Regions from separate parts of the Lysinibacillus sp. FSL M8-0134 genome, predicted to be linked through region 3. Evidence: riboswitches for the same ligand, from Rfam matches in the RefSeq annotation. Region 3 holds a riboswitch; each other region holds the start of a gene.

Region 1 (3,404 bases), 3.7 Mb from region 3:
CTCTTTGGGCAGTAATTTTACTGACACTTGGTGGAGCTATTGCACTACATATCCGCTTTCATCACTTTGATACCATGTATCCGAGTGTTTTTATTTGGGCTTATTTAGGAATCGCTTTACATAATGGTTTTGATGAGCTTCTTGTAACAACTGCCGCCTTATTTTTATGTGGTGTTCTCTTTGTTGGTATTTTATTTATTAAAAAAAATCCTGCCCACCAAAAATAAATTGGTTAGCAGGATTTTAAATTATATCCTATTCTTCATCTAAGGAAGTTAAAATAATTGGTTTATCTTTAGTGACAATAACTGAATGTTCAATTTGAGCTACAAGCGATTTATCAGGTGTAACAAATGTCCAACCATCACCAGCTTCTACAATATGCTCTGCTTTTGCTGAGATAAATGGCTCAACAGCAAGCACCATTCCTTCTTTCATAATCGTAGAATCCCATGCATCATAATAATTTAAAATATGATTAGGCTCATCATGTAAAGATTGACCTAAGCCATGTCCTGTTAAATTCATAATAACAGTTAAACCATTAGCATTCGCCTCTCGTTCAACCGCTTTACCTATTTGATTTAATTTAGACCCAGCTTTAACCTTTGTCATTGCTCGATCAAAAGCACTTTTAGCAACTCGGCATAGTTTTTCTTTGTCCTCATAACCCTCACCAACAACAAATGAAATGCCAGTATCTGCAAAGTATCCATTTAATGACCCAGAAACATCGATATTCACAATATCCCCTTCTTGAATAACACGTTTTCCTGGAATACCATGTGCCACTTCTTCATTGACACTAATACATGTATATCCTGGGAAATCATATTCCCCCTTAGGTCCAGAAATAGCACCAGCCTCTGCAAACATGCGGCCAGCAATTTCATCTAGCTCAAGTGTTGTAACACCTGGTTTTGTTGCTGCTTTCATGGCTTCACGAATTTCGGCACAAATGCGTCCAATTTTTTTAAAAGCTTCAATCTCTTCTTGCGTTTTTACAATCATGTATAACGTCCCTTTCATCTAATATCTATTCTTTAATATAACATAACTTTTTATGCGTATAACGATAAACGCTTTAAATATTGTATGCTTTCCTACAATGCAAAGTGCTAAACGAGCTATTCATGACCAAAAGTCCCTTCACATGAGTGAAGGGACTTGCTTGTTGTTGAAAAAAGTTGATAATTTTGCTAATGATTCTGTGCGAAAGCGAATATCATCAAGTAGTATAGAACGAAAAGCTTTTATACCCTTTTACAATAAATCATTTGAGGAAACTTTTATTATGCTTTTCTTTGCATTAATTGTGGAGCGGCTGTGAATAAAAGCACGCCTACAATTGCCGTTAAAATGGTTGCTGGCAACATATATGTACCATTATAAATGATAGAATAGATCCATGCATTTTGATCACCCGCATACTCTGCAAAAAATACAGCTCCAGCAATTGTATGTGCTGCGTATCGTAAAAAGCCTGCAAAAACAGTACCTACGATAATGTAAAGTGCCATTTTCGTTTTGTTCATATTTTTTGCAGCATCCAACACAGGTCCACGTACAACCGCTGCTAATCCTACAACTGTAAAGGCAACACCATAATCCAATAATCCTTGAAGCCAGTGCACAATATAAGCACCAAACATGGTTTGCATAACACCCACAAGTAATCCCGTTGTTAGCCCAGCAACTAAGCCCCAACGAAATGCAATTAACATAATAGGCACCATGACAAGACTAACAGAGCCACCTTGTGCCCATACTTTAAAGGATACTTGATCGAGCACAAGGCCAATCGCTGCAAATATCGCAATCTCCACAAGCATTAATAGTCTTTTTTTGTCCATACATATTCTCTCCTTTGTTCCGATGTAGGATACAAGAGCAGGAATAGAAATGCAGACATCTTTTTTATTCCTAAAGAATGAAAAAACGATGCCAGGACAGAGCCTGACATCGTACAAGTGTCGGTTTCTATCCACATCCCTACGCAAGTGTTAACTTACAGGTTCAAAGAGTCAAGGCATTACGTGCCCAGTCTCAGCTGACATCATCAGCTCCCCTTGTGGTCGTTACATCTGAATTTATTTGAACAATCCCATTGTACGCAAAGGATTGGATGATTACAACCTTTTCCATACATTATTTTTTTGAAACTTTGCCGTTTTTCATGCGTAAATATTAAAAAAGGAGGTACAACTATGGAGAACCAAAAAATTTTATCTGCCTTTAGTTATCTTAGTATTTTCTTCGCCCCTTTTATCGTCCCATTAATTGTTTACTTTGTAACGAAAGATAGTGATGTAAAAAGACATTCAATTCGTGCACTTGTCTCTCATTTAATTCCTTTTGTTTTTGGCATCCTATTTTTTATTGTCTTTGTTTTTTCTACATTAAGATTAGATCCAACGTCAAGTAATAATACTGTGATGGTTGTTTGGTTAGTTTCATTTGCCGTTTATGCCATTGTCTCACTTGGTATTGTCATATGGAATATTATTCAGGCTGTTCGAGTAATCCGTTAATGTTTCAATTTTAAGCGAAACAGGTAGTAATAATTGTAAAAGGAGCTGTTTTTTAATGAAAGTATCAAACGTTGTGAAAACTGCTGTAAAATTGGCACCTATTGTTATTCCTATCGTCAAAAAAGTAATGGCTGCAAAAAAAGGAACAACTCCTACAGCCACTTCTCGAAAAAAATAAAACAAAGGCGTATTCCCTATTTCGGAAATACGCCTTTCACTTATTTCACTTCAAAGTATGTCTGACTATGGCCATTTAATGTCTTTTCTACATGTAAAACCGCTGGCATTGCAGATTTTAATTCAGGCACATGAGAGATTACGCCAATCATGCGACCAGAATCCTGTAAATCAATTAATGTATCGATTGCTTTATTTAATGATTCCTCATCAAGCGAACCAAAGCCCTCATCAATAAACATCGTTTCAATATGAATATTACCTTGGAAGCTTTGAATTACATCTGCCATTCCTAAGGCAAGGCTTAATGAGGCATTAAATTTTTCGCCTCCCGATAATGTTTTGACATCTCGTAGTTGATCGGTATAAGCATCGTAGACATCAAGACCTAGTCCGCTTTGTTTCGCATGCTTTTCCAATCTATCTGAACGTCTGAGCTCAAATTGACCATTTGATAAATGATAAAGGCGAATATTGGCAGCTTCAGTAATTTGGTCTAAGTAATTAATTTGAATATAGCGCTCAAAAGATAGCTTTTTCGAATTTTGGCCGTTTAATAATCCATAGAGCTCCTTTACTCTTCCCGCTTCTTGCTCAAGTAAATGAAGCTCCCTCGCTATTTCTTCTACTCTTTCAATAAAACCTTGGCAAGCTTGAGCAAAACCTCTCAACTGTTGTAAACGTTTAAATGCTTCC
Region 2 (3,404 bases), 2.2 Mb from region 3:
ATCCGTTCTTCTAATGATAAAAAGGATGCCAAGCTTAATTTACAGGCGAAGTTTGATTTTACAGAGGTACAGGCAGAGGCGATTGTCAGCTTGCAATTATACCGTTTAACCAATACAGACATTACAGAGCTTCGACAAGAACAGGACGAGCTAAATAGGTTGATTGCTAAGCTAGAGGGGATTTTACAAAGTGAGGCAAAGCTTGTACGTGTCATTAAACAAGAATTGCTTGATATTAAGAAACGCTTTACAGAGCCTCGTCGCTCAAGAATTGAGCAAGAAATTGAAGAGATTAAAATTACCTTAGATGTTCTTGTACCAAGTGAAGAGGTTGTCGTAACCGTAACGAAGGATGGCTATATTAAACGTACTTCGACACGTTCACATGCCGCCTCGAATGGTCAGGATTTTGCGATGAAGGATTCGGATTACTTATTGTATGAAGCAACCTTAAATACACAGCACCATTTACTCCTATTTACAAATCGAGGCAATTATATTTATCAGCCTGTTCATGAGCTGCCAGATATTCGCTGGAAGGATCTTGGTCAGCATATTTCAAGTATCGTGCCAACGGGTGAAGATGAGTCAATTATCGCTGTATATGGCTTTGAAACATTTGATCAACCAAATACGTACATCTTCACTGCGACAAAGGATGGTCAAATTAAACGCTCTCCACTTGCCGATTACGCGGTGACACGTTATTCAAAACCAATTAAAACGATGAATGTGAAGGCTGGCGATGCCATGATCTATGCAGCGTTTGTGACGGATGACGTGGAATTGATGTTAACAACAGATACGGCTTATTCAATTCGTTTCCCAATGGAGGAATTACCAGTAACAGGTGTAAAAACAGGCGGAGTAAAGGGCATTACGCTAAAAGATGGGGAAGCCTTAGTCGGTGTGAATGTGCTACAACCTGATCAAACGCAATATGTTGTCATTGTGACACAGCGTGGGGCTGTTAAGAAAATGAATGTCGCAGAGGTTGAAGTAGCCAGTCGTGCAAAACGTGGTCTAAAAGTATTAACAGAATTAAAAGCAAATCCGCACCGCATTGTGGCCGTTATTCAAGCAACAGATGAGGAGCAGATTGTTATTGAAACAGAAAAAGGCGTGCAAGAGGTGTTAGATGTCCAAGCATTGACTCGTGCTGATCGCCATTCCAATGGATCGTTTAAAGTGGATATCGCAACAGATGGGGCTATTTCCCATGTTCTAACGACCAAAAAGGAACAATAACCAAGCTTTTTTAACGCCCAGTCTCTTTTGTGAGCTGGGCTTTTTTTGGTGTAAAACGGTTAAACCAAATTAGTACCTTGTCTTTTAAGAGTAACTATGGGTATAATAATCAACGAAAAGTTCATAGCGAAAGAATGTAGGGGGGCTAGTAGTTGCTAGCTGAGATTGTGTCCGATAGACGCTGACCCTTTGAACCTGATTTGGCTCGTACCAGCGTAGGGAACATCTATTCAAAAAAGCAAAGTTTTGAAGATTGATTGCAATTTACGTCTGGGAGGAATCCTAGGCGTTTTTTTATATTTTCAAACACCTCTTGCCCATCGTATTTACGCTTTCTTTCTGGTGACACGCATTCCTTTATGAACACTTTCATATTACAAACTGGGAGGACCTAGCATGAAAAAATGGTTATTTATTCTATTGGCTGCACTTGTAACATTAGTGGGCTGTAGTGACAAGGAGGACAAGCAGGCAACTGATAAGCTAAAAAAGGTGTCAGTAGTACTGGATTGGACTCCGAATACAAATCATACAGGGCTGTATGTCGCGAAAAAGCTTGGTTATTTTGAGGAACAAGGCTTAGATGTTGATATTATGATGCCAGGGGAAGCGGGAGCAGATCAGCTTGTAGCTTCTGGTAAGGCAGAATTTGGGGTAAGCTATCAGGAAGGCATCACACAGGCACGTGTCCAGGATGTACCACTTGTTTCGATTGCCGCCATCATTCAGCATAATACATCGGGCTTTGCTTCGATTGCTTCTAAAGGGATTACCTCACCAAAGGATTTCGAAGGTAAAACTTATGGCGGTTGGGGAGCCCCACTAGAGCAAGCGGTACTCCAATCGTTAATGCAAACAGAAAATGCCGATATTAATCAATTAGATATTGTCAATGCAGGTGATTTAGATTTCTTCACGATGATGGAAAAAGATATTGATTTTGCGTGGATTTATTATGCATGGACAGGTATTGAGGCAGAGCTTCGTGGGGAAAAGATTAATATGTTGTATTTAACGGATTATAGTGATCAGTTGGATTATTATACGCCTGTATTGGCTACTAATGAAAAAATGATAAAGGACAATCCTGATGTTGTAAAAGCCTTTGTTGCAGCTGCTTCTAAAGGTTATGAATACGCAATCGAGCATCCGAGTGAGGCTGCAGATATTTTGCTAGAAGCGGCACCTGACTTAGATAAAGATTTAGTGCATAAAAGTCAAGAATGGTTAGCTGATAAATATCAGGACGATGCGAAGCAATGGGGAGAGCAAAAGCTTTCTGTATGGGAAAACTATGCTAATTGGATGTCTAGCAACAAGGTATTAGAGGGCGAGTTTGATGCAAAGCAAGCCTTTACGAATGATTTCTTACCTAAAAAGGAGGCCAAATAAATGGCAAATTCATTAATCAGTGTCCAAATTATCCCGAAAACAGAGAAATATGAGGATGTCATTCCTTATGTGGATGCAGCCATTGCTGTGATTGATGCATCTGGTGTGAAATATGAAGTACATCCGCTAGAAACGACGATGGAAGGTGAGCTGTCAACATTGCTTCAACTTATTGAGAAAATGAATGACAAGATGATAGAGCTTGGTGCTATTAATGTGATTACACAAGTGAAAATACTCTATCAGCCAACTGGTATTACCATGGATACATTAACGGAGAAATATCAGTAATGAAACAAGCGTTTCAAAAGGGAAGGACGATCATCTTTATCGCCTTCCTCTTATTCATCTGGGAACTAGTCGTGCATGTGGCTGAAGTTCCCCATTGGCTTCTACCTGCACCAAGTCGTATTCTGATGGAAGGCTTTCAGTCGTATCCAACCTTTTTACCACATGCTTTGGCTACGGTGCAATTGGCCATATTAGGCCTTGCTATTGGTATTGTTTGTGGTTTAACGGTAGCTATTGTGTTGCATCGATTTTCGTTTATTCGGGAGTTGTTTTATCCGATTTTGATCATGTCGCAAAATATCCCAATACTTGTCTTAGCACCGCTCCTCATAATATGGTTTGGCTTTGGCTTATTACCAAAGCTCATTATTATTTGCCTTGTGTGCTTTTTCCCGATAGTCATTGCGGCCATGGACGGATTTCGTCAAACTTCACCTGAATTAAAGCACTATTTTGCGATGATTGGTGCGACA
Region 3 (3,404 bases):
AATGGATGAACTCTCTCATAAAACGAACGAAACAACAGAAAAGGGATTGTACGAGGTTGAAAGCTTACGTGAACGTAATATAGAGACAAATGAGATGAACGGTCGTATTCAACAACAAATCGAATCATTAGCCTCTCACATTGCGAATATTAATCATATCATTGCTTCGATCCAAAGCATTACTGAGCAAACTAATCTATTAGCTTTAAATGCAAGTATTGAGGCAGCACGTGCTGGTGAACATGGTAAAGGATTTGCTGTCGTTGCAGAGGAAGTAAGAAAGTTAGCCGAGCAATCTAAAAGTGAAACAGAAATTATTAAGAATACAGTAGAAAGCATCCTTGAAAATTCACAGCAAACAGTTGCTGTCATTGCATCTAATGCGGATTTAATGCAATCTCAAAATGAATCCGTACAAAGTACACAACTGGCATTTAAAGATAACAGTGATTTGTCACGTTCAATTGCAGCCTCTATTAGTGAATTAATGAGTAAGCTATCGAGTATGTTAGAGCATAAAAATCAAGCGATTATGGCCATCCAAAGCATATCAGCAATTTCAGAGGAAACGGCTGCCTCAGCTGAACAAGTAAGTGCATCTGCAATGGATCAACAAGCAGAGTTACAAAAAGTAGCCGAGTCTATACAAAATATGAACGATATTTCCAATGAACTGCAAGAAGTCGTGAATCGTTTTAAATTAGCGTAAAATGAAGGGCTGCCTAAACAAATAGGCAGTCTTTTTTTATTGGAAGAGACATTGACCTAGTAGAAATTCGGCACTACTATAAAAGAAGGGAAGGGGGTCATCGAAATGATGTATCTCGGAATGATTTTCTTTCAAATTGTTGCACCTATTTTAGTGTTACTTATAGTAGGTGCTATCTTACAAAAGAGATTTCGCTTTAATTTAAAAGCGTTGTCTCAGCTTATTACATATTGCTTTATGCCAGCAGCTGTTTTTGTAAATTTATATGAGACGAGTGTAGAGCTGTCTGTACTGGCAGAGGTCGGATTGTTTATTGTGCTTTTTATTGGGAGCCAAATGCTACTCAGTCACCTTTTTGCGAAGTGGCTTGGTTTAGTTAAAACAGAGGCAGCAGTTTTTAAAAATAGTGTTGTGCTCATTAACTCTGGGAACTATGGCATTCCGGTAGCTCAAATGATTTTTGTAACACAACCTATTGGTGTAGCGATTCAGGTCATCCTTGTAATCTTTCAAAATATGACAACTTATACATATGGTTTGTATAATTTAATTTCCTCTACCAAATCAGGAATGACGATTATTAAAGATTTTTTTAAAATGCCCATCATTCATGCGTTGATTATTGGTGTAGCCATGAACTATTTTAATATCGGTATTCCACAGTTTATTAAAATACCAATAGACCATGTAGCAGATGGCTTTATTGCTGTGGCACTAATCACGTTAGGTGCGCAATTATCGCAGCTTGAAATCAAATCTATGTTTAATAAAACGGTTTTCGTCAGCTGCTTCACACGTTTAATTGTCGGACCAGCCGTAGCTTTAGCCATTATTTTTTTATTGGGGTTAGATGGAGTTGTCGCTCAATCACTATTTATAGCCAGTGCTTTCCCGACATCCCGCAATAGCTCTAGTCTAGCATTGGAATACGATGTGGAATCGGCAACAGCTGCCCAAACTGTTTTATTTTCAACTATTGTCAGCTGTATAACGGTAACAATAGTGATTTATCTTGCGGACGTATTATTTGCTTAATCAATAGAATATTAAAAAATAATGAATGGAAAACTTCCATCTCATAGTAATATCTGCTACACTAGCATCAAACTAAATAGTATTAACTAGGGGAGTCTGATGAGTCAGGCTGAGAGGGAAACGCTTAGAGGTTTCTTGACCCTTTGGACCTGATCTGGCTCATACCAGCGTGGGAAAGTTAAGAAACTATTGCATAGTATGTGTATGCAATTTCAACCTTTACATTCGTGGCCGGATCCAAATAATTATTTTGGATTCGGCCTTTATTTATTTGTTAGGGTGAGCTAGATCCGGTCCTTGTAACAAAAAACATTTAAGGGAGAGAAGTAGCTCATGTCAGCAATTAGTGAAAAGAACATTACGATTATGTCTAGCTTTGAAGGAAGCAAAAAGGTGTATGTTGAAGGTTCCCGTCCGGATATTTTAGTACCAATGCGAGAAATTGCATTAAGTCCGACAACAGGAAGCTTTGGAAATGAAGAAAACGCCCCTATTCGAGTATATGATACGAGTGGTCCCTATACAGATCCATCTTATCAAGTAGATATTACAAAAGGTTTACCTGCCTTACGAAGTGGATGGATTCAAGAGCGAGGAGATGTAGAAGCATATGAGGGCCGCTCTATAAAACCGGAGGATAATGGTTTTCGTCGTGCAGATGATCCGCGTAATCATGAAAATGTCTTTCCTGAATTGGCAAGAAAGCCTTTACGAGCAAAAAAAGGGAGAAATGTAACGCAGCTGCATTATGCAAGACAGGGGATTATTACACCTGAAATGGAGTTTGTAGCGATACGTGAAAATATGGATCCAGAATTTGTCCGATCTGAAATTGCAGCTGGGCGCGCTATTATGCCTTCTAATATTAATCATCCAGAGGCGGAGCCAATGATCATCGGTCGTAACTTCCATGTGAAAATCAATGCCAATATTGGGAATTCCGCGGTATCGTCTTCTATAGCAGAAGAGGTTGAAAAAATGACATGGGCAACACGCTGGGGTGCTGATAATATTATGGATCTTTCAACAGGTAAGCATATTCATACAACGAGAGAATGGATTATTCGAAATGCAGCGGTACCAGTGGGGACAGTGCCAATTTATCAAGCATTGGAAAAGGTAAATGGCGTAGCAGAGGATTTAACGTGGGAAGTTTACCGTGATACGCTTATTGAGCAAGCCGAGCAGGGTGTAGATTATTTCACGATTCATGCAGGTGTACTATTACGCTATGTTCCCCTTACAGCTAATCGTGTAACGGGAATTGTATCTCGTGGTGGTTCTATTATGGCACAGTGGTGTTTATATCATCATCAAGAGAATTTCCTTTATACTCATTTTGAGGAAATCTGTGAAATTATGAAGACTTATGATGTTGCTTTTTCTTTAGGTGATGGCCTACGTCCAGGTTCAATTGCAGACGCCAATGATGAAGCCCAATTTGCAGAGCTTGAAACACTAGGTGAACTAACACAGATTGCGTGGAAACATGATGTTCAAGTGATGGTGGAGGGGCCAGGTCATGTACCGATGCATCTGATTAAAGAAAACATGGACAAGCAATTAGAAGTTTGTAAGGAGGCGCCTTTTTATACGTTAGGTCCACTTACAACGGATATTGCTCCAGGCTATGACCACATTACATCGGCTATTGGGGCAG
Region 4 (3,404 bases), 3.1 Mb from region 3:
TGTACCACATGGTGATTGTGCATCCCGTTTTGAAGTTGTTGCAAAAATCGGACCAATACCTACATAATCTGCTTGATGGATAATGGCTGTTTCTAGTTCGTCCTGGGAATGCACAGAAACACCAAGAATCATATTACCAATTTTTTTACGTGCTATGCTAACATGTAAATCATCTTGTCCGATATGAACACCGTCCGCACCAAGTCGTAATGCAAGTTCGACATCATCATTGACAATAAAAGGAACGTTATATTGTTGACATAGTTTTTGACATTGACGTGCAAATTGTTCATAGGCAAATCCAGTTAATGCATGGGAACCTTTTTCTCGAAATTGAAACATGGTAATTCCAGCTTGCAACGCTCTCTCTAGTACATGAAGGGGATTCTGATGACTAACATTGCTTGTGCCCATAATAAAATAAAGTTGTAAATCCTCACGTTTCATAAATCAACACCTCACAGGAATCCTTATGCAGTTGATAAGCAAAATGATTTGTTGGTCCATAACCATGACCAATAGATAAATCATGTAAAATTGCTAATTGAATAAATTTTTTAGCTTCGATAATTGCCTTATCCATCGCAAAACCTTGACCAAGAAAAGCAGTGATTGCTGCTGAAAATGTGCAACCTGTGCCATGGGTATTGGACGTTTGGATACGTGGAGTTTGCATAGAAAAAGATTTACCGTTTTGAAAAAATACATAATCAATAGCAAAATTTGGATCTGCTAAATGGCCACCTTTAAGAATGACGCAATGTACACCTAATTGAAAAAAACCTTGAGCTACTTCACGTATATCTGAAACATCATGTATTTTTCTCCCTGTCAGAGCCTCTGCTTCAGGGATATTGGGGGTAACGATCGTAGCAAGTGGTAGTAGAGAAGAGCGCATTGCTTCAATAGCTTCTTGCAGTAATAAGCTTTCTCCACCCTTTGCAATCATTACTGGATCAACAATTAGTGGGATGTTTTGATTATGAATCATATGTGCGATAGCTTTAATAATATCAGAGGAATAAAGCATCCCTGTTTTAATTGCAGCAATTGAAAAATCTTCGATTAAAGCTTGAAATTGTTTTTCAACAAAGGAGTGATCAATAGGGAAAACTCCTGACACACCCATTGTATTTTGTGCTGTCAAAGCTGTAATTACTGAAGTACCAAACACCCCTAATTCCTGAAATGTTTTTAAATCAGCCTGTATGCCTGCACCGCCACCACTATCTGAGCCTGCAATCGTCGTTACAATATGCATGAAGCTTCACCATCCTTCGATAGGCGATAAAGAGCATTTAGTAAAGCTATTTGGAAATCACCAATATCTGATGTAAACGCTGACGCCAGTACCGCAGCTTTTTTATAGTAAGTTAATGTGTCCGCTAATTGTCTGTATGGATTATGGCCTGCAATATAGGCGGCACCGCAAATAGCACTAAGTAAACAGCCTGTCCCTGTTACCTCGGTCATTTGCATATTCCCGCCATTTATCCATTGGCTATCCACACCATCTGTTATAAAATCTCGTTCTCCTGTTATGATAACAATGCATTGATAATGTTGGGCTAATAAAATCGCCTCTTCTTCTAAAGCAATGGAGCCATTCCCACTATCGACACCTTTTTGTTGCCAGTCAACATTGGCTATTGCTGCTAGTTCCCCAACATTACAACGAATGACCGAAAAATGTACTTCCTCAAGCAAGTATCGTACCGTTTCTTTTCGATAAGTAGTGGCACCAGCACCGACAGGATCTAAAATGACTGGAATTCCAAGTTTATTGGCCATTTTGCCTGCTAACAACATTGATTCTTTAGTTCGATCATTGAGTGTACCGATGTTAATTAACAAGGCTTGAGCGAGTGCTACCATTTCCTCTACCTCACGGCTATCATCGGCCATAACCGGGGAAGCGCCTATTGCTAATAAACCATTTGCTTGGAAATTTGCTACCACATAATTTGTAATACAATGAATCAGTGGTTGCTGTTGACGAATTGTTTGAAATATCATCGTAGTCCTCCTTTATGGATGGACGTAAGCATGCAAAAAAGGCTCTTTTTGTGTAAAAATGCACGAAAAAGAGCCTTTCATCAATAGATGTTTATTGCTCCCTACGTCAGTATTAACTAACAGGTTCAAAGGGTCAGGTTTTACCTTCTCAACTCTTGACGAGTCCCCCTGCAATCTTGCTTTTAGTTGACCAAAATGTACCATACTTTTCAATTGTATTCAATAGCAAGTTTACCTATCGACAAAATGTGACCGATGCCATATAGCAGAGTATGATAGTTGTCATGACTTTTCCAAAATTAAGCGCAAACCATTGAAAATGCTGAAAAAAGAGTTTTATAATGTGTCATAGCAAAAGGGGGCATTTGCCATGAAGAGACAAGATTTAGTTGCACCAGAATGGTATAACATAACAGATGAAATTGAAAAATATGCTCAAGATACAACAAAAAATGCATTAATTATTTACGAGGAAAATAAGGATGTACAATTTATTACATATGCATATTTACTTGAAAGGGCAAATCAAGCTGCACACGTATTCACGATGCAAGGTTTATCAAAAGGTGATGTGATTTTAGTGATGGTACCTCGTTCAGTGGAAGCATATATTGTATATATTGCAGCATTGAAAGCTGGATTAACTATTATTCCGAGCTCAGAAATGCTAAGAACTAAAGACATTGAATATCGCATCAAGCATGCGAATGCTAAAGGAATTGTTGCTTACGAGCCTTATATTGATCAATTTGATCAGGTGAACAATTTACAAGGAATGCAACAATTTGTTATAGGGAAGGCCCATGAACCTTGGCAACCACTTTTAGAAAAAATGCGCATTCAACCTACAACTTACATAAGTTCTTCTCCAACAAAAAGTACAGATACTGCATTCTTAGCTTATACAAGTGGTACAACAGGAAACCCAAAAGCAGCTGTACATACTCATAGCTGGGGCTATGCACATTTACGAACAACAGCACCACACTGGTTAGGTGTGCAAGAAGATGATATTGTTTGGGCGACAGCAGCACCAGGTTGGCAAAAATGGATTTGGAGTCCGTTTCTAGCAACATTAGGGAGTGGTGCTACTGCATTTGTATATAAGGGGAAATTTGATGCATCTACCTATCTAAGGTTACTCGAAAAATTTAAAATAAATGTTTTATGTTGCACACCTACAGAATATCGTTTTATGGCAGCACTAGAACATTTACATGAATTCGATTTAACGGCACTTCGTCAAGCTGTATCAGCAGGAGAGCCTTTGAATAGCGAGGTCATTAACGTATTTTCGAAGACTTTCGATTTGCAAGTCCGAGATGGCTACGGTCAGACGGAAAACACATTACTTGTTGGCACAATGGTTGGAATGGAAGCTAGAATTG

Evidence for each region. Region 3 has a riboswitch for thiamine pyrophosphate ahead of thiC (phosphomethylpyrimidine synthase ThiC). Riboswitches for the same ligand answer to the same signal wherever they lie in the genome.
Region 1: it holds a riboswitch for thiamine pyrophosphate, as region 3 does, so the genes downstream of both, thiT (energy-coupled thiamine transporter ThiT) here and thiC (phosphomethylpyrimidine synthase ThiC) in region 3, are expected to answer to the same signal.
Region 2: it holds a riboswitch for thiamine pyrophosphate, as region 3 does, so the genes downstream of both, MKY49_RS11700 (ABC transporter substrate-binding protein) here and thiC (phosphomethylpyrimidine synthase ThiC) in region 3, are expected to answer to the same signal.
Region 4: it holds a riboswitch for thiamine pyrophosphate, as region 3 does, so the genes downstream of both, thiM (hydroxyethylthiazole kinase) here and thiC (phosphomethylpyrimidine synthase ThiC) in region 3, are expected to answer to the same signal.

Annotation. Positions count from the first base shown of each region.
Region 1 is NZ_JBBPAJ010000001.1:3,794,703-3,798,106, forward strand. Features, by position in the region: gene MKY49_RS19385 (hypothetical protein) at 1-227, shown strand, start outside; gene map (type I methionyl aminopeptidase) at 256-1,011, opposite strand; gene thiT (energy-coupled thiamine transporter ThiT) at 1,293-1,853, opposite strand; TPP riboswitch at 1,973-2,080, opposite strand; gene MKY49_RS19400 (DUF4870 domain-containing protein) at 2,208-2,531, shown strand; gene MKY49_RS19405 (hypothetical protein) at 2,587-2,709, shown strand; gene MKY49_RS19410 (SMC family ATPase) at 2,750-3,404, opposite strand, start outside.
Region 2 is NZ_JBBPAJ010000001.1:2,300,225-2,303,628, reverse strand. Features, by position in the region: gene parC (DNA topoisomerase IV subunit A) at 1-1,248, shown strand, start outside; TPP riboswitch at 1,377-1,487, shown strand; gene MKY49_RS11700 (ABC transporter substrate-binding protein) at 1,645-2,640, shown strand; gene MKY49_RS11695 (thiamine-binding protein) at 2,641-2,931, shown strand; gene MKY49_RS11690 (ABC transporter permease) at 2,931-3,404, shown strand, end outside.
Region 3 is NZ_JBBPAJ010000001.1:143,548-146,951, forward strand. Features, by position in the region: gene MKY49_RS00735 (methyl-accepting chemotaxis protein) at 1-709, shown strand, start outside; gene MKY49_RS00740 (AEC family transporter) at 815-1,744, shown strand; TPP riboswitch at 1,823-1,937, shown strand; gene thiC (phosphomethylpyrimidine synthase ThiC) at 2,078-3,404, shown strand, end outside.
Region 4 is NZ_JBBPAJ010000001.1:3,246,096-3,249,499, reverse strand. Features, by position in the region: gene thiE (thiamine phosphate synthase) at 1-447, opposite strand, end outside; gene thiD (bifunctional hydroxymethylpyrimidine kinase/phosphomethylpyrimidine kinase) at 437-1,261, opposite strand; gene thiM (hydroxyethylthiazole kinase) at 1,249-2,016, opposite strand; TPP riboswitch at 2,098-2,196, opposite strand; gene mbcS (acyl-CoA synthetase MbcS) at 2,387-3,404, shown strand, end outside.